Regions from separate parts of the Shewanella sp. ULN5 genome, predicted to be linked through region 1. Evidence: predicted binding sites of a transcription regulator. Region 1 holds the regulator's gene; each other region holds the start of a gene.
The links. The regulator sigma-54, encoded in region 1, starts transcription at its own class of promoters, with help from an activator protein. The targets are predictions, from matches to a motif close to GTTGGCACGNNNNTNGNNT.
Positions count from the first base shown of each region.

Region 2: ORI98_RS03920 (DUF3192 domain-containing protein) is a predicted target of sigma-54. The motif match lies at 1,377-1,395, and genes of this name have one in related genera.
Region 3: flgF (flagellar basal-body rod protein FlgF) is a predicted target of sigma-54. The motif match lies at 1,694-1,712, and genes of this name have one in related genera.

Region 1 is NZ_JAPJEE010000012.1:78,202-84,086, forward strand. It holds gene rapZ (RNase adapter RapZ) at 1-775, opposite strand, end outside; gene ptsN (PTS IIA-like nitrogen regulatory protein PtsN) at 772-1,215, opposite strand; gene hpf (ribosome hibernation promoting factor) at 1,218-1,505, opposite strand; gene ORI98_RS12540 (RNA polymerase factor sigma-54) at 1,532-3,019, opposite strand; gene lptB (LPS export ABC transporter ATP-binding protein) at 3,171-3,902, opposite strand; gene lptA (lipopolysaccharide transport periplasmic protein LptA) at 3,899-4,399, opposite strand; gene lptC (LPS export ABC transporter periplasmic protein LptC) at 4,473-5,033, opposite strand; gene kdsC (3-deoxy-manno-octulosonate-8-phosphatase KdsC) at 5,030-5,596, opposite strand; gene ORI98_RS12565 (KpsF/GutQ family sugar-phosphate isomerase) at 5,599-5,885, opposite strand, start outside.
Region 2 is NZ_JAPJEE010000002.1:405,920-411,804, reverse strand. It holds gene syd (SecY-interacting protein) at 1-178, shown strand, start outside; gene ORI98_RS03930 (Zn-ribbon-containing protein) at 189-962, opposite strand; gene ORI98_RS03925 (hypothetical protein) at 962-1,288, opposite strand; gene ORI98_RS03920 (DUF3192 domain-containing protein) at 1,467-1,853, shown strand; gene ORI98_RS03915 (DUF2789 domain-containing protein) at 1,859-2,098, opposite strand; gene ORI98_RS03910 (GNAT family N-acetyltransferase) at 2,252-2,878, shown strand; gene ORI98_RS03905 (DUF962 domain-containing protein) at 2,889-3,218, shown strand; gene ORI98_RS03900 (LysR family transcriptional regulator) at 3,379-4,284, shown strand; gene ORI98_RS03895 (TIGR01777 family oxidoreductase) at 4,289-5,176, opposite strand; gene folX (dihydroneopterin triphosphate 2'-epimerase) at 5,252-5,623, opposite strand; gene ORI98_RS03885 (AI-2E family transporter) at 5,712-5,885, shown strand, end outside.
Region 3 is NZ_JAPJEE010000001.1:184,946-190,830, forward strand. It holds gene flgH (flagellar basal body L-ring protein FlgH) at 1-93, opposite strand, end outside; gene flgG (flagellar basal-body rod protein FlgG) at 104-892, opposite strand; gene flgF (flagellar basal-body rod protein FlgF) at 904-1,647, opposite strand; gene flgE (flagellar hook protein FlgE) at 1,898-3,271, opposite strand; gene flgD (flagellar hook assembly protein FlgD) at 3,331-4,119, opposite strand; gene flgC (flagellar basal body rod protein FlgC) at 4,144-4,560, opposite strand; gene flgB (flagellar basal body rod protein FlgB) at 4,563-4,961, opposite strand; gene ORI98_RS00805 (protein-glutamate O-methyltransferase CheR) at 5,087-5,885, opposite strand, start outside.

The DNA.
Region 1 (5,885 bases):
CTGCAATATACACAGAACGATGTTGTCCACCGGTACAGCCAATCGCGATGGTTAAGTAGCTGCGATTATTACGCTCAAGATGCGGCATCCAAGTTTCAAATAGATTTTCAATTTGCCAAATAAACTTATTGACTAAAGGCTGGTTGCCAAGGAATTCTTGTACTGGTTTATCGAGCCCTGTATAAGGGCGCAGTTCTACTTCCCAATGAGGATTAGGTAAAAAACGTACATCAAACATGAAGTCTGCTTCGGTTGGCATGCCATGTTTGAAGCCGAATGATTCAAAGTTAATGACTAACTCTTTATCAACACTGCCCATCAATATTTCACGCACTTGATCGCTCAATTCGTAAATGTTTAATGCTGAAGTATCAATATAATGGTCTACCACATTCGCGATAGGTTCTAATAACACCCCTTCTAATTTAATTGCTTCTAGAAGTGATATTTGATTCTTAGATAAAGGGTGTAACCGGCGGGTTTCGCTATAACGTTTAAGTAATACTTTGTCTGAAGAGTTTAAGAAAAAGCTACAGATTTCAGTATCGCTACCTAACTTAGCAAGTTGTTCTTGTAGTACTTTTCCTTGGTCGGCAATATTACGTACGTCGACACTAATCGCTATTTGATCGCGGCTGCCAGTAAGCTGGTCCAATAATGTTCCAATCAATGCCACAGGTAAATTATCGACACAGTAGTAACCAAGGTCTTCTAATACCCTTAGTGCGACAGACTTACCTGAACCAGAGCGGCCCGATACAATAACTAATTTCATGCAGTGATAACCTGATAGAGTTCAGTGGAGTTACTACTTTTACGTAACTGCTTGAGAATAAGTTTATCTGATAGCTTTTCTGCCATCGAAGATAAAGTGCTGAGGTGTTGTTGGCATTGTTCCGCTGGAACTAATAAGGCAAATAACAAATCAACGGGTTGTTTATCTATGGCATCAAATGGAATGGGTTCTTCACATTTAATAAAAATCGCAATGGGGTGTTCGATGGTCGTCAATCGACCATGAGGGATTGCAATGCCAGAGCCTATTCCTGTGCTACCCATTTTTTCTCTGGCCACTAGGCTTTCGAAAATCTCTTGCGAAGAAAGGGATGGGTACTGGGCAGCGACTAAATCGCTGATAAGTTCCAGTACCTTTTTCTTACTGCCCGGTGAGGCACAGGAGGTGCATTCCGGCTGCAGGATGGTACTAAGTTCCATCATTAATGCTTAGATAGTTTCTCTTTGTGTTTAATAACCTGACGATCGAGTTTGTCGATCAGGGCGTCTATTGCATGATACATGTCGGCATGATCAGCAGCTGCAAATACTTCAGCGCCATTTAAGCTGACTTTTGCTTCTGCCTTTTGCTGTTGTTTTTCGACATTTAACACGACATGCACATTATGGATCTGATCGAAATGTCGTTCAAGCTTTGAAAATTTTATCGTGACATATTCGCGTAATGATTCAGTAATTTCAACATGGTGACCTGTTAAATTTATTTGCATATTTATCCTCCAATTGCCTAGGTAGATTATAAACTCTTACGCTGGTTTGAGGGGGGGATCATCATCGCCTCACGGTATTTCGCGATAGTACGACGTGCAACATTAATCCCTTGTTCAGCCAAAAGATCCGCCATTTTACTGTCGCTTAATGGTTTCTTTTGGTTTTCGGCAGCAACCAGTTTTTTTATAAAGGCTCTAATTGCTGTTGATGAGCACTCGCCGCCGTCGTCGGTACTGACGTGGCTAGAGAAAAAGTATTTTAATTCGAATAATCCGCGCGGAGTATGCATGTATTTTTGAGTTGTGACCCTCGAAATAGTTGATTCATGCATCTCTACCGCTTCAGCTATGTCATTCAGTACCATAGGTTTCATGGCTTCTTCACCATACTCAAAAAAACCTTGTTGGAACTGGACAATGCAATTGGACACTTTTAATAAGGTGTCGTTGCGGCTTTCTAAACTTTTAATAAACCATTTAGCTTCTTGCAAGTGACCGCGAATAAATTGGCTGTCAGACTGACTTTTACTGCTTTTTGCCATCGCCGCATATTGCTGGTTTATACCAATTTTGGGCATATTGTCAGGATTTAATTCAACAACCCAACGACCATTCTTTTTCATCACCGAAACATCGGGGATAACATATTCATCATCCTGCGGGGTGATCATCGAACCAGGGCGTGGATTCAAAGATTGAATTAACTCAATAGCCTCACGAAGTTCATCTTCTTTTAACTTGGTTTTACGCATCAATGTGCGAAAGTCTCTGCCTGCAATTAAATCTAAATAATCTTTGATAAGCACTTTTGCGTTATCAATGTGAGGTGTATTGGGATCATATTGCATTAACTGGATCAGCAAACATTCACGGAGATCGCGAGAGGCAACGCCAATAGGATCAAAATGTTGGATACGTTTCAGTACCGCTTCAACTTCATCAAGCTCAACCGATTCGTCTCCCATTGCTTCTAAGATGTCTTCGGTGCTTTGGGTTAAATAACCTGTGTCGTCAATGGCATCGATGATGGCGGTGGCAATGGCTAGGTCGGTATCAGAAAAAGGAGTGAGATTCTTCTGCCATTCAAGGTGTTCGTACAAACCTTCTGAGGTTTCACCTTGAAAAGGCATGTCATCGCTTGGCATGCTGCCCGATCCAGAACTGGCCATCGGAGATGCGGTGTACACTTCATCCCAGGTCGTATCCATAGGCAAATCATCAGACATTTGCTCTTTTGTCATCGATTCTGCTGTATCAACGCTTGAGGTGTCTTTTTCTATTGTTGGCGCGACTAGTTCACTAAAATCAGTTTCTGATTGGTTTTTTTGTTGGTCATTTTTGTTGTTAAATTCTGCAAATTCATCTTCCATTTCAAGCAAAGGGTTTGAGTCTAATGCTTGTTGAATTTCTTGCTGTAACTCCAAAGACGATAACTGCAGCAAACGAATCGCCTGTTGCAGTTGTGGGGTCATAGTCAGATGTTGACCCATTTTAAGTTGGAGTGACGCTTTCATTACTGCTGATCCCTAGAAGATTTCCGTTTGCTACACCGTTTCACACGAGTGTATTTCGCAAATGTTGTTTAAATACATTGTGAAACACCACAATAAAAGCTTACTGAAGTGTTGGTATTTTCAAAGCATCTATCTGTTGTGCTTACATTAACTATAGCTTGAATTGTTCGCCCAAGTATACTGCTCGTACTTGTTGATTGTTGAGTATTTCATCAGGTGTTCCCTCGGCAATGAGATTGCCTTGGCTGACAATATAAGCGCGCTCACAAACATCAAGGGTTTCGCGAACATTGTGGTCAGTAATGAGCACTCCAAGGCCACGACTTTTCAGTTGTTGAATAATTTTTTTAATATCAATAACTGAAATGGGGTCAACACCGGCAAAAGGTTCATCGAGTAAGATAAACTTAGGATTTGCGGCCAATGCACGTGCAATTTCAACTCGACGTCTTTCACCACCAGAAAGGGACATGCCTAAACTGTCTCGAATATGGGTGATATGAAATTCCTCTAAAAGACTTTCCAGCTCTTGAATTCGTTCATCCTGGCTTAATGATTTGCGCGTTTGCAGAACGGCCATAATGTTGTCATGAACGGTTAGCTTTCTAAAAATACTCGCTTCTTGTGGTAAATAGCCGATTCCTTTGCGAGCACGTAAATGCATTGGATCTGCAGTCAAATCATCATTATCAATTAAAATACGACCGTTATCACTTTTGACTAAACCTACCACCATATAAAAGGTGGTGGTTTTTCCGGCGCCATTAGGACCTAACAAGCCGACAATTTGACCGGTTTTTACCGTTAAACTGACACTTTTTACAACTTGACGACTTTTATAGCTTTTAGCTAAATTTTCAGCGGTTAAGGTAATTTGGCTCATTGGTTACCTTGCTTTTTTAACGGAATTTCAGGAAGTTTTTGTTTCGGTACATCTTCGGTTTGGAAGTTTTCAGGCTGAATGATGGTAATAACACGGTCTTCTCCCTTACCGGTACTTTCTGCAATCAGCTCTTGGGCGGTGATATTGTAGCGAATAACATTGCCCGTCACTTTGCTACCGGCCTGATCTAACTTGGCATTGCCAGTTAATAATAAACCTGTCGTGGCTAGGTCGTAGCGGATCTCATTGGCACTGGCGGTGCCTATTCGACCATCATCTAATTCCTGCGAAAACGTTGCGGGATTACCAATAGCAATCAACGTTTTAGTTTGGCCATTTTCAGCTGAAAATGCGCGTAATTCATCGGCATTAATATTAATACTACCTTGGGTGATTTTTACTGGGCCATTAAAAATAATCTGGTTATTTTTAATGTCCGCACGTTGGCTTACCGCGGCAATTTTCAGCTCTTGTTGCAGATCGCCTTCTTTGGCCATGACGTTGTTCGCCAGTGCCGCGATAGCAAATGTTGCAAGAACACTGACCTTACAGAGTGATTTGGATAAAAACTTAATGTGGTTCATATGTTCCTTCTACCTCACTGAGCAAGGTAATTTCTTCTGCATTGAGATCGGCAAATAATCCTAAGCCATTAATTAAAAAACCATTACCTTTAATGATAACCGGATCTTCAGAGCGGCCAATCATGGTTTCTAAATCAAAGGTGACTTGCTGTGTTTCGAGCGATTGTAGCGGCTCTTCAATGTCAATGGCATTGATTATTACATCATTTTGTAAACTGACTTTATTTGTCTGTTGTTCAAGCGTGGCGTTTTTTGCGGTTATTTGCCATTGCGCTTTACCGTTTTGTGGATAAAGTAGCAATACGGGGTCAGTAAATAAAGTCGTATTAGTCATGGAGTAATGCTCCATGTGTGTAGCGCTCATTTTACTGTCGACTAAACCTAGCGTATTAAATTCTGTAGTATGCAGGTCATCAGCGACAAAATCAGGCCGCTCAATACGTGTGTCTACTACCAGTGCCATTTTGTTGCGTTTATCCTGTACCTGCCAGTACAAAGTTAACGCTAAGCCAAAGAATGCACAGATGGCGAGTGTGGTACGATTCATATACTCATACCGTGGGCATTTTCAAATTTGCCTTGGCTTAACAATAGTAAATCTGTGAGTTCACGCAATGCGCCATGACCGCCCTTGATGTGTGTTGTCATGTGGCAATGCATACGAACAAAGGGATGGCCATCAGCAACACAAACCGCTAAACCAACCACTTTCATAACTGGCAAATCAACCATGTCATCACCGATATAAGCGACTTCATCTGCAGCTACGTTATATTGCTTGATTAATGCTTCATACGGGACAAACTTATTATCAACACCTTGATAAATATCTTTTATACCCAGAGCGCTCATGCGGTTTTCGACGATTTGAGATTTACGTCCGGTAATAACGGCTACATTTATTCCACTTGTTAGTGCTGAACGAACACCGTAACCATCGCGGGTGTGAAAAGCTTTGGTTTCTTCACCACTGTTATTCAAATAAATGCGGCCATCAGAAAATACGCCGTCAACATCACAAATCAGCAGTTTAATTTTTTTCGCTCGCTGCCAAATATCATCGCTAATTGGGCCGTAAAAACCTTGATGGCTTGGCGTTTGAATTGTCATGTTTATATTACCCCTGCTTTAACCATATCGAGCATATTTAATGCGCCAATTGGTTGATGTTGTTCATTTACGACAATCAAACCATTGATGTTTTTCTCATCCATAATTTGCAGTGCTTGTGCAGCCAAGATGTTAGCCGGGCTTGTCACGCAGTGTTTGGTCATAACATGTGAAATAGGTGTGGTACGCAAGTTCACTTCAGCGTCAATCACACGACGTAAATCACCATCGGTAAAAATACCGACTAATATATTGTTATCGTCGACAACGGCTGTCATGCCTAAGCCTT
Region 2 (5,885 bases), on a different contig from region 1:
TCCTGGTGAGAAACCCGCGGACAAATTAGCCGATTCGCTTGAGGTTTTTTTAACGACTATTACTCCAAGAATAACGCCGCCAGTTAAGCCAGACACCTCGGAAGATGCACAATGGCAACATCCGGGTATTTGGCAACGTATCAAATTAATGTGGCAATATTTATTACGTAAAAAGTAATCCGCGGATATTATTGATGATCCCACGATAGGTTAGAAATAATCCGGCAGGGTTCACAACGAAACTGGAACATATCGAGTAAAGGGCTGTCCAGTTTCCATTCTGCACTGCCACATTTAGGGCAAGGTCTATTTAATTCACTTTGAAGGCTTTGCCCACCCACACGGTACAAATAATAATATGTTGGAATTTGGGTCAAATATTCAATTCTGCCTCGTATGTCCCAACCCCGTCTAAACATATCGCTGTCGACTGAGCTGATCTCATCCAGTGCAGCAAACTCGGCTTTTGTGGCCGCCGCCATTTGTAATTCATCGCATGCTTGCCATTCACTTTGCCATTTAATAATGCGTTTATGGTCGCCATTAAATGTCGCGGGGATCTGGTAGAGGGGAATAGGCAGTAAATTGCCACCGCTTCTGAGGGGGGAGCACATATGTACGTAACTGGTATAAAGCAGTTGCCAACTGGCGGGCTCTGTATTACTGACTTCTGAGTTGATGTCTTGGCCTATAAACTTTTCTCTTGGCGCGAGCAGTTTAGCTTCTGTTAAGCCGCTTAATGTTGCTTTAACCCAAGGGCTATTATGCCTATGCGCTAAACTGGTTTTTTCTGGCATCATTAAGCGTACTTTAAACTCGCCATCATTGTATGCCACAGCAAATTCACGTCCTAGAATTTGTCCGTTAGCCCTTAATGCCTCTAAGTATTGATTAATGGCTTTTTCTGCCAAACTAATCGTGGTATCGGCAAAAGGTTCAAAACGTAATTCAATTACAAACATTATAAGGCCTTGTCTTTCAGCTGTTGCTCTAGAAGTGCAACTCGTTGAAGTAATTCATTCAATTGTTGCTGCATGACTTGTTGTTGCGATGCAATCACCTCAAGGCTAGGGTGTTCATTTGCTGTAACCCCAAGTTGTTCTGGTGCAACAAAGTCAGCAATGGTTTGCCATTCTGATTTTGGTAATGCTTTAAATTGCTGAAGTCCTTGAACAATGATTGGCATGGGGATTTTTCCCACTCGCCCTTTGATTAGCGCAACACTGGGTGTGTGACCATTGATGGCGATAGATTTCGCCGCCGAAATAACGTGTTCAATTGGACTCATAAATGGTGAAAAACCTCAGTTGTGGGTGGTGTAAATAACTAACTTTGTAGCCTGTTCAATATTAGCCCTTTAAAATCAATTGTTTAAAGTTGGCATAAAAATCGCATTCCGATAAGTCACACATTGAGTCAGATACGACTTAAACATGATTCGTTTATTCTAACAAAAAGGACATCACATGAAATCAAATTTGATTAACGCAGCATTGATCACCGCTATATCTTTAGGCTTGAGTGGTTGTGTATTAAACGTGGGCGACCATGAATCAGGTAAGAGTCACGATTACTGGGAAGTACAACAAGAAAAAAATCGTACTAGTTTGACCAAGCTATCCTTGGGGATGACGTTTGAACAAGTTCAGATAATTATGGGCACGGCTGATTTCAGTGAAGCATTTGTCAGTCAAAATAATGCTCAGTCAGATCAAGAACAAGTGAAAGTGTTATTTTATCGTACACAATGGGCTAAAGGCGATGGTAAAACGACCAAAGATGAATGCACACCGATTGTATTTAAAAATAATGAGTTAATTGGTTGGGGCGACGCCGCTTACAAGCAAATTTAATCCATTTAAGGTTTTTTATTTCTCAACATAACGTCCAATTGGTCTATCACTTCAGACCATTGGGCGTCTTCATTTAATGCTTCCAATAAAAACGTTTTTTGGGCAGACGTCCAAAATGGCGCTTCCGTTAAATGTGTTTCTGCTGGCAATTGATGTACCTCGATAAAATGGGCTATATCAGCAGATTTATTTGATAAACCCAGTTGTTTAAATAAATGTGTTAAATCAGTTTTTGTCGTATCCATGATGCTTTCCTTGCCCCTTGAAGTTTAGTGCACTTTGTTACTATAGAGTATTATTTACTATTCAGCTTGTACTAACTTAATTTGGTGATTGTTTCAATCTTGTTAACTTGCTAAGTTAGTTTTGAACGTAAAATAGTCAAGGAACAAACAATAATGGAAAATCAGACCTTGGAACACTACAAAGCAGTTTATTTAACAGCAGAGGATTTACGTGTCGCGGCTTCAATTATTTACAATGCATATTATGATGATCCTTTTTTTCTAGAAGTATTTGGTCGAGAAGATAGCAGTGTTTATGAGCAGAAGTTAAGAGCGGCAATCCGTGAAGAGTTAAACACTTTATGGCAACAAGATCAGCCATTAATTGGCTTATTTGACGGTGAAAGGTTGATTGGCGTTGCGTGTGTTATTACCCAGCAAATACCTATTGGACAGTCGCGATACTGGCATTGGCGTTTAAAAATGGTGTTAGGTACTGGCTGGAAATCAACCCAGGGTTTAATGGAAAAAGAAACCTGTTTATTGAGCCATCTTCCTTCTGAAAAATGCGGTATTTTGCAGTTTATTGCGTTAACACCAACGGAACAAAAAAAGGGTAATGGGGCTAAGTTAGTTGAAGCCGTATTAAGTTGGTGTGATGAGCAGCCGAATTTAGAGGGTATTGGCGTATTTGTTAATGATCCAAAGCATCATAAAGTTTTCTCCGCTCAAGGTTTTAATAGTTTAGCCAATGTAACTATTGGGCACGTTAAAGGCGAAATTTTGTTTTATGCCAAATGAGGCTGGTGGAATGAATAAACGATATCAAAGCTTTAAAGAATTTTACCCCTTTTATTTATCCCAGCACCAAGATCCTATATGTCGGCGATTACATTATCTCGGCAGCACGATAATTGTGGTGGTGTTAATTAACACATTCATTAACCAACATTGGTGGCAATTAGTCTGGTTACCTTTTATCGGCTATGGTTTTGCTTGGTTAGGGCACTTCGTGTTTGAAAAAAATCGTCCCGCAACATTCACTTATCCGCTATATAGCCTAATGGCCGATTGGGTCATGTACTGGCAAATGTTAAAAAACACCCTGGTGAGTGTCTTTGCTAAAGAGAATAACTCGTAAGTTGAGATGTTGTAGCCTTTAAAGCCTTTAAAGCATTTAATGTTAGCGACGGTGAAATGCTGGCCACGGTTAAGTTAAACTCTATAACTGAATAATAAAGTGTTATCGTTATCCGTAATGTTGATAATCTTTCAGAATATATCCAAGTGAGAATCAATAGATGCTAAATCAACAATGGCTAACCACATTTATCACGTTAGTGGAGCTCGGCCACTTTACACAAACAGCTGAAAAGCTTTTTATGACTCAGCCTGGTGTCAGTCAGCATATAAAAAAGCTTGAGCATCAGGTGGGGTGCGCCTTAATCAACCGCATTGGTAAGCGATTTGAGTTAACCGAGGCCGGTATTGCTATCTACAAATATGCATGTGATCTACAACGTCAACAACTGGAGTTATTAAGCCTTTTAAATGTGGATGAGCCTTTTGCAGGTGAGTGTAAAATTGGTTGTTCAGGCTCAATGGCGGCGCTTTTATACCCTTATTTGATTAAAGAGCAGCAACGTTATTCTGGGTTAATCATGCAGCTTGAGGCTGGCCCGAATAAACGCACTTTGGATGGCATTTTATCTAATCAATTAGATTTAGGAATTGTGACCCAGCAAGTACTGCAACCTGAACTGGCCAGTATTGATATTGGCAAACAGTCTTTGTGCTTGGTTATCCCCAAATGTGTATCGGGTAAAGCTATTGATGCTAAAGTCAATTTTGAATTACTCAGCCAACTAGGGATGATAGATCACCCTGATGCAACTTTTTACTGGCAGCAAATAAGTTCAGCGTATTTTAGTTCTGAGTCCGGAAAAAATATTAGAAAATCAGGATATGTTAATCAGTTGAATCAAATTTTATTGCCAGTGGCAATGGGGTTAGGTTTTACAGTACTACCTGAGTTTGCTGTGAGGTGTTTTACACAATATGAGGACATTCAAATAGCTTCTATCGATAATGATAAACCGATAATATTATTTGAGCCTCTATATTTAGTACATAAGCAGCACCGTAAATTAGCCAAACGATATCACGGTATTATTCAGCTCATTGAATCACTGGTTAACCCAGATTAACACGTTAAACAACGCTTTTTAATGCTTCATCCACGTTAGTAAATTGAAATGTAAACCCTTGTTCAAGTGCGCGAGTAGGCAATACGAATTGACCTTCTGTCAGTAATTCAGACATCTCACCCATTGCTAATCTTAAGGCTAGAGGAGGGGTAATGATTCTTGCGGGACGGTTTAAGGCTTTGCCTAAGGCCTGTGAAAATACGGCATTGCTCACCGGATTTGGCGCAGTGGCATTATATATTCCTTGAGCACTTGGTGTATTAAGCATCCAGATAATCAACGCGATTAAATCGTCTTGATGTACCCAGCTCATCCCCTGTTTACCTTTACCTATTGGGCCACCTAATCCAAGTTTAAAAGGAGGTAACATTTTGGCTAAAGCCCCGCCATTTTTGCCTAAGACAATGCCAATGCGTGGAATGCACACTCTGGTGCTAGCGGATTGAGCATCTAGTGCCAATTGTTCCCATTTATGGCAAATATCATGGCTAAACTCATCATGAAAAGGACTATTTTCATCTACAGGCTCATTACCTTGTCTTCCATAGAAGCCGATAGCTGATGCACTGATAAATGTTGTTGGAGGGGTTTGGCTAGATTTGATCAGTTGGCTTAATTGTTGAGTGATATTCCAACGACTGTCACAGATAGACTGTTTTTGTTTTTTACTCCAGCGCTTAGCGACGATGGGTTCTCCGGCTAAATTAATAACAGCATCAAATTCGTTTAAATTACTCAGCTGTGTAAGGTCTTCAATATAGACGTGCTGCTTACCCAATGACTTTACTGCGTTGTCAATATTACGAGAGAGAATGGTTAACCTGTGCAGGGAAAGTTTGGCAACTAAATGTTTGCCAACAAAGCCTGTTGCACCAGTAATTAATATATTCATACATCCTCTCTTGTCATTAACTTGGCAAATATAACTATTATTTACATACGCTTTAGTTATTTGTTTTGATCAATTTCAGCTAGGTGATTTTTGATAACTCAGCTCCATTGAAACAGAATCAGCAAACCTTAGGGCGTGGGGTTTATCTATTTCGACACTGGCGAATTCAACCCAATCGTGCTCGCTGGCAATCGCCAGGGTTTGATTGGTTAAGTTTTCCAGCAGTGAGAAGCGATTGTTTTCAATTAAAGCAATGATTTTTTTCGTTATAGTGCGATAATTAAGTGCATCAGCCACATTGTCGCTGTTTCGTGCTTTATCTGCACAATAATGAATCACGACATTGATAATGACATCTTGTTGATTTTGAATTTCATCTTCTTTGATCCCAATATAGGTGCGTAAACGAAGATTTTTTATGCGTATAATAGCGGTTTCTGGTTTCATAGCGTCTTCTATTATTAAATATTGTTTTCAATAGGTAAGCTTAACATAACTAATTTGGGTCTTAGGTAGCAATAAGGATTTTTCTTCTATGAAGGGTATACATCAATCGTCTATGGCGGTGCGTAGTTTTATTGTAATGGCGTGTGTTGTCATTGTGCTTGCAGGTATAAAAGCGGCCAGTCCGATTGTGGTACCTTTTGTACTGTCAGCATTTTTAGCGATGATTTGTAATCCAGCCATTAGGTTAATGAGTCGTTTTAAA
Region 3 (5,885 bases), on a different contig from region 1:
CGCATAAAACGGATCATCAGGGATCGGCTTTTTCTGAGTAGAACTACAACCGACCAACAGCAACATGGCTGCTAACGCTAGGTATTTACTCATCGCCGCCCCCTTATAGGTTTTGGTTAACGTAAGACAACATCTGATCTACCGCTGAAATCACTTTTGAGTTCATTTCATAGATCCGCTGACTTTGAATTAAATTCACCAACTCTTCAGTCACGTTGACATTAGATGTCTCTAACGCGCCCTGGCGAATTGCCCCTAAACCATCTAACGATGCTGTTCCTTGAATAGGTGTGCCACTGGCACCGGTTTCGGTATATAAATTTTGACCTAAAGGATCTAGCCCTGATGGATTAATGAAATCTGTCATGGTTAGCTGGCCGATGGTTTGACTGTCTGTCGCCCCGGCTAACTTCACTGACACTTCGCCTTCAGCTGATACAGTAATACTCATCGCATCTTCTGGGATCGTAATCGGTGGCTGTAATACATAACCTGATCCTGGTGTTACAATCTGTCCGGTATCATCTAGGCTAAATTGACCATTACGGGTATAAGCAGCTGTACCGTCAGGCATTTGAACTTCAAAAAAACCAGGACCTTCAATCATTAAATCTAACGAGTTGTCTGTCGTTAGCATGTTGCCCTGAGTAAACATTTTTTGAGTCGCGACCACTTTAGTACCTGCGCCTAAATTTAAGCCGTTAGGTAATTTGGTATTGTCAGCACTGATCCCACCGGCCTGGTTGATAGTTTGATAAAGCAAATCTTCAAACACCGCGCGGCTTTTTTTGTAGCCGATAGTACTGGCATTGGCGACGTTATTAGAGATCACCGCAATATCAGTTTGTTGGGCGTCTAAACCCGTTTTACTAATCCACAGAGCTGGATGCATAATTAAGACTCCTAACCAATTCTTAATAACGACGAAGAAGCACGATCGGCTTCTTCCGCATTTTTCATCATTTTGACTTGCATTTCGTACTGGCGTTGAATGTCGATCATCGCCACCATTTCATGTACAGGATTAACATTACTGCCCTCAATGGCACCGCTTTCTACTTGAACCATAGGGTCTTTAGGGGCGGGTAATCCTGACATTAAGCGAAACAGACCATCTTCACCGCGCATCATTTGGTCGTTACCCGGATTAACGAACTTTATCCTGGCCACTTCTTCAATCACTTCAGCAGTTGCGCCTTGAGGCCGGACGGAAATAATCCCTTCTGGTGAAATTTGCACTTTATCAATAGGAAGCGGTAACACAATCGGCCCTGCATCGCCCATAATCGGGGTATTGCGACTATTGATAAGCAAACCCGTATTATCAAATTTCAAACTGCCTGCTCGGGTATATGCTTCTGAGCCATCGGCAGCCTGCACCGCAATCCAGCCATCACCTTTTATGGCAATGTCTAAATCACGTCCGGTACTTTTAATTGGACCTGAAGAAAAGTTAGTGCCTGGGCTTTCAATCATCGAAAACACGCGAGTCGGTAAGCCTTCACCAAACGCCTGCATCGCTCTTGCTTGGGTCATGTCAGACTTAAAACCATCAGTGTTGGCATTGGCTAAATTGTTAGCACGAACCGCTAAAGCATTCATGCCTTGTTTAGCGCCGCTCATTGCAACATACATAAATTTGTCCATCTGCCGCTCCGTCAATAATTCTTCAAGTAAAGATATTAACTAGTTAATGCAAACAGAGTGCCAATAATTAAAGTGCGTGTAAGACGTTGATTCTATGTGGTAGGAAGGGGTTGTCGCGAGGAAGATTAAATATACAGTGTCAAAAAAACACCTGTTAGATTTATTCAGGCTTATGAGCCACTAAAATAGGCAAGGTGTTGCCGCTGATGGCAACACCTCTATCTATAATGGTTGTTTAAATAGCCTAAAATTATCTGATCTGTAACACGGTTTGGTTTAAGGTGTTGTTCACTTCAAGCGTTCTAGAATTGGCCTGGAAGTTACGTTGCGCAGAAATCAAATCCACTAACTCAGTGGTTAAATCAACATTCGACTGTTCAAGCGCTGAAGAACGAATACTACCAAAAGTACCACTATTAGCCTCACCCGCTAAAGCAGGGCCAGAATCCAAACTGGCTTTCCAAGATGTATTACCCACTTGAGTTAAGCCTTGCTCATTGGCAAATCGCACTAGGGCTACTCTTGAAAGTGGTACAGTAGACCCGTTACTGTAACTTGCAGTAACCAGTCCATCGGCACCAATACCCACATTTGTTAAACGCCCAACTGTAGTTCCGTCTTGAGTTAACTCAGTTACTTCGAATGGTGATGCATATTGTGTTGGATTATTAAAGTTAACAGTAATTTCTTGAGAACCATCAGCACCGGGACCTAATACATTGGCGCCGCCAACACCCAACACTTCAGTTTTTATTACCGCAGGGTCGCTACCGGTATAAGCGCCTGCATCATTAAATTTAATCACGGCACCTTTCCAACCAGAAGCATTCACTGCGCTTCGGGTATCATTTGGAGCTGGATCAGGTTGACCATCACCATCTGTATCAATTTTATACTGCCCTGCCGCACCATCTAAACTTACCGGTTTGCCATCGACTGCGTAATAAGCAACCCAGTTACTTTCACCGGTATATGACCCATCTTCAGGTTTAATAAAGTAAGTGGTCATAATATGTGATTCACCCAATGAGTCATAGATTGTTACAGAGGTTGAATTATTAAATGTATCGGGATTTGTTGGGTCAAAAGCTGCAGGGTCTAGTGCTGACTCTCCTACATTTAGATTCATTTGTAAACCGACTTTACCTGACATTACCGGGCTACCAGCAGTATCAGGGATTTTAATCGGCTGGGTGGTAGTTAAACTCACTGAAGTTGAATTACCATCTTTATCAACAGGAAAACCTTGTAAAAAATTACCTGCCGAATCAACCATATAATTTGCAGAATCGACCTTAAACGCACCAGCACGAGAAAATGACTGATCACGGGTGCCAAGCTCAGATGAGGTGACAAAAAAACCGCCACCACTGATCGCCATATCTAATGAATTACTGGTAAATTGCAAGCTTCCCTGGTGAAATTGTTGTGCGACCTGAGTGGTCGTTGTACCACCACCCACTGCCGTTTTACTGTTTGAGAAGATTGAATTAGCGTAAACATCCGCAAATTCGGCACGTGACTCTTTAAAACCAATGGTATTGACGTTAGCAATATTGTTGGCTGTGGTATTTAAATCTTTTTGAGCGGCTGCGATACCACTTAGTGCGATGTTAAAAGACATATTTCACCTCAAATAATCAGGTTTTCTTAAATGACAAATTATTGTCACAAGTTAAATTGTTAAGATTCAGATACCGCGAGTACGTCGGTCAACTTAATGCCGCCAATCCCACGTAAATTCAAAATAGCGCCAGTTGCGGCAGTACCTAGTGAAACACTAGTCACATGGGCATATGTTGACACAGGTAAGTCTTGTGATTGCCCATCAACTTTACCGCTCGCTTTAATGGAATAACTTCCCTCAGCGACAGGCTCACCATTTTTATCTAATCCATCCCAGGCCACATCCACATTGCCGCCTGCACTGCCATCAATTTCATAGGTTTTAATCAATTGACCAGCTTCATCTTCTATTCGAATCGTAATCTTATCAATTGCTTCTGGTGTACTTACCACACCTTTTATTTCAGAACTGCCTGCGGTAATTGCACCTGTATCAGATGGGATTAACACTTTACGTCCCACTAAACTAGACGCTTGTAAAGCTTGGCTAGAACTCATCACACCATTTAAATTCAGAATTTCTTTATTTAAATTAGCAATACCATCTACCGTTGAAAACGAGGCCATTTGTGCAATCATTTGATCATTATCAACCGGCTTAAACGGGTCTTGCATCGAAAGCTGTTGGCTGAGCAGTGCAAAAAAATCTTCCTGCTTAAGCATTTGATCTTTCGCTTCAGGCGTTTCCGGTTTTTCTGGTAAGCGAATACCATCTAGAAAAGGATTACCCGTACTTGTGGTAGTCGAATTTGACTGCACAGTGTTTTTACTTACCGTACCGGTATTCGTTGATGTCGATGCCTGTTGCGGCAAAGACTGACTGCTATAAGGATTAACGAGGCTCACAACTTACCTCCTACAATAGTCATGTTATTTACCCATTCTAAGTGTTTGTTGCAGCATAGATTTAGCGGCATCAGCTACTTGAACATTCATTTGATACGAACGTGACGCTGAAATCATATCGGCCATCTCTTCCATGACATTCACGTTTGGCTTGTAAATAAAGCCATCTCCATCAGCCATTGGATGATCTGGTGCAAATTCTTTCATCAGGGGCTTATCACTTTCAACAATGCCACTGACGTTAACGCGATGGGCACCAGATTGCTGGTGATTCGCTTTTGCCATTTCAGCTTCAAAAACGGGATGACGTGCTCGATATGTTTTATCAATGCTACTTGATACAGAGTCAGCGTTGGCGATGTTACTTGCAGTGGTATTGAGCCTGACAGACTGAGCCGTCATACCTGAACCCGCTACATCAAAAATATTAAATAAGCTCATAGTTAATCACCTCGCAATGCTTTACGCATTCCAGAAAACTTACTTTCTAAAAACCCCAATGACATTTGGTATTCAAGAGAGTTTTGCATAAAGGCGGATTGTTCTTGCTGCATATCGACCGTATTGCCATCACCCGTATCAGGCTGATTGGGCACTCGAAACTTTACATGCTGCTGACTGAGTGCAGTTAAATCGAAATGTTTTTCGTTGGAAGAACTCATCGTCAAACCTTTTTGACGAGAACTTGCTGCTTGCATCGCAGAGGCAAAATCGACATCACGCGCTTTATACCCTGGGGTATTTGCATTCGCTATGTTGCTTGATAATACTTCAGCGCGTTGCGCCCTAACACCCAGAGAGTATTGATGTACCCCAAGTGCATTATCAAAATTAATCGCCATAAAATTGCCTCCATCAGCTAACTGATAGATATAAAGCAAAGGTTATGCCAATTATTTATTAATAAAGGGGAAATATAGAGAGGAGAGCATGTGTCAACAATAACACATGCTTTTCAATAGATTAACTAGGTTTTCTTTTGATAATAAATGCCAGGATTACAACGAACCATATCAAATTCATCTGTTAACCCAGCAATAGATTCTGACGCTCCAAGAAATAAAATCCCTTTTGGATTTAATGCGGCAGCAAATTGCCGCAAAATTTTCGCCTTTGCCTCAGGGGCAAAATAAATCAGCACATTGCGGCAAAATATAATGTCGTACTTACCAAGAAGCGTATAACTTTCAAGTAAATTATGTGCTCTAAAGTTAACTAAGCGTTTCACATTATCTTTGATTTTCATATTACCGTTAGGTAAAGCATCAAAAAACTGACGCTTACGCTCTTCAGATAACCCACGCGCTAATGCCAAACCATCATATTCTGCATTTTTACAACGCTCCAACATCGACGGAGACAAATCGGTTGCCTGAATGGTGATACCGCCAGGCAGTGCACCAGGTTTACGTTGCTGATACTCTAAAGCCGTCATTGCTAATGAGTACGGCTCTTGACCAGAAGAACACGCAGCAGACCATATACGCAATGAACGACCTAATTTAGAGTATTCAGGCAACAAAGTGTTATGCAGTAAATCAAAAGGATAACGGTCACGAAACCACAAGGTTTCATTAGTGGTCATAGCGTCAATCACCTCAGCACGCAACTGGCGTTCTGTCGGTTTCATTGAATGTTTAACCACTTCTGAGAGTGAAGGTAAATTGTACTTGCCCATTAACGGCGCAAGACGACTACGCACTAGATATTGTTTGTTCTCACCTAATACGATGCCGCTGTGTTGTTCTAGGAACAACCTAAATTGA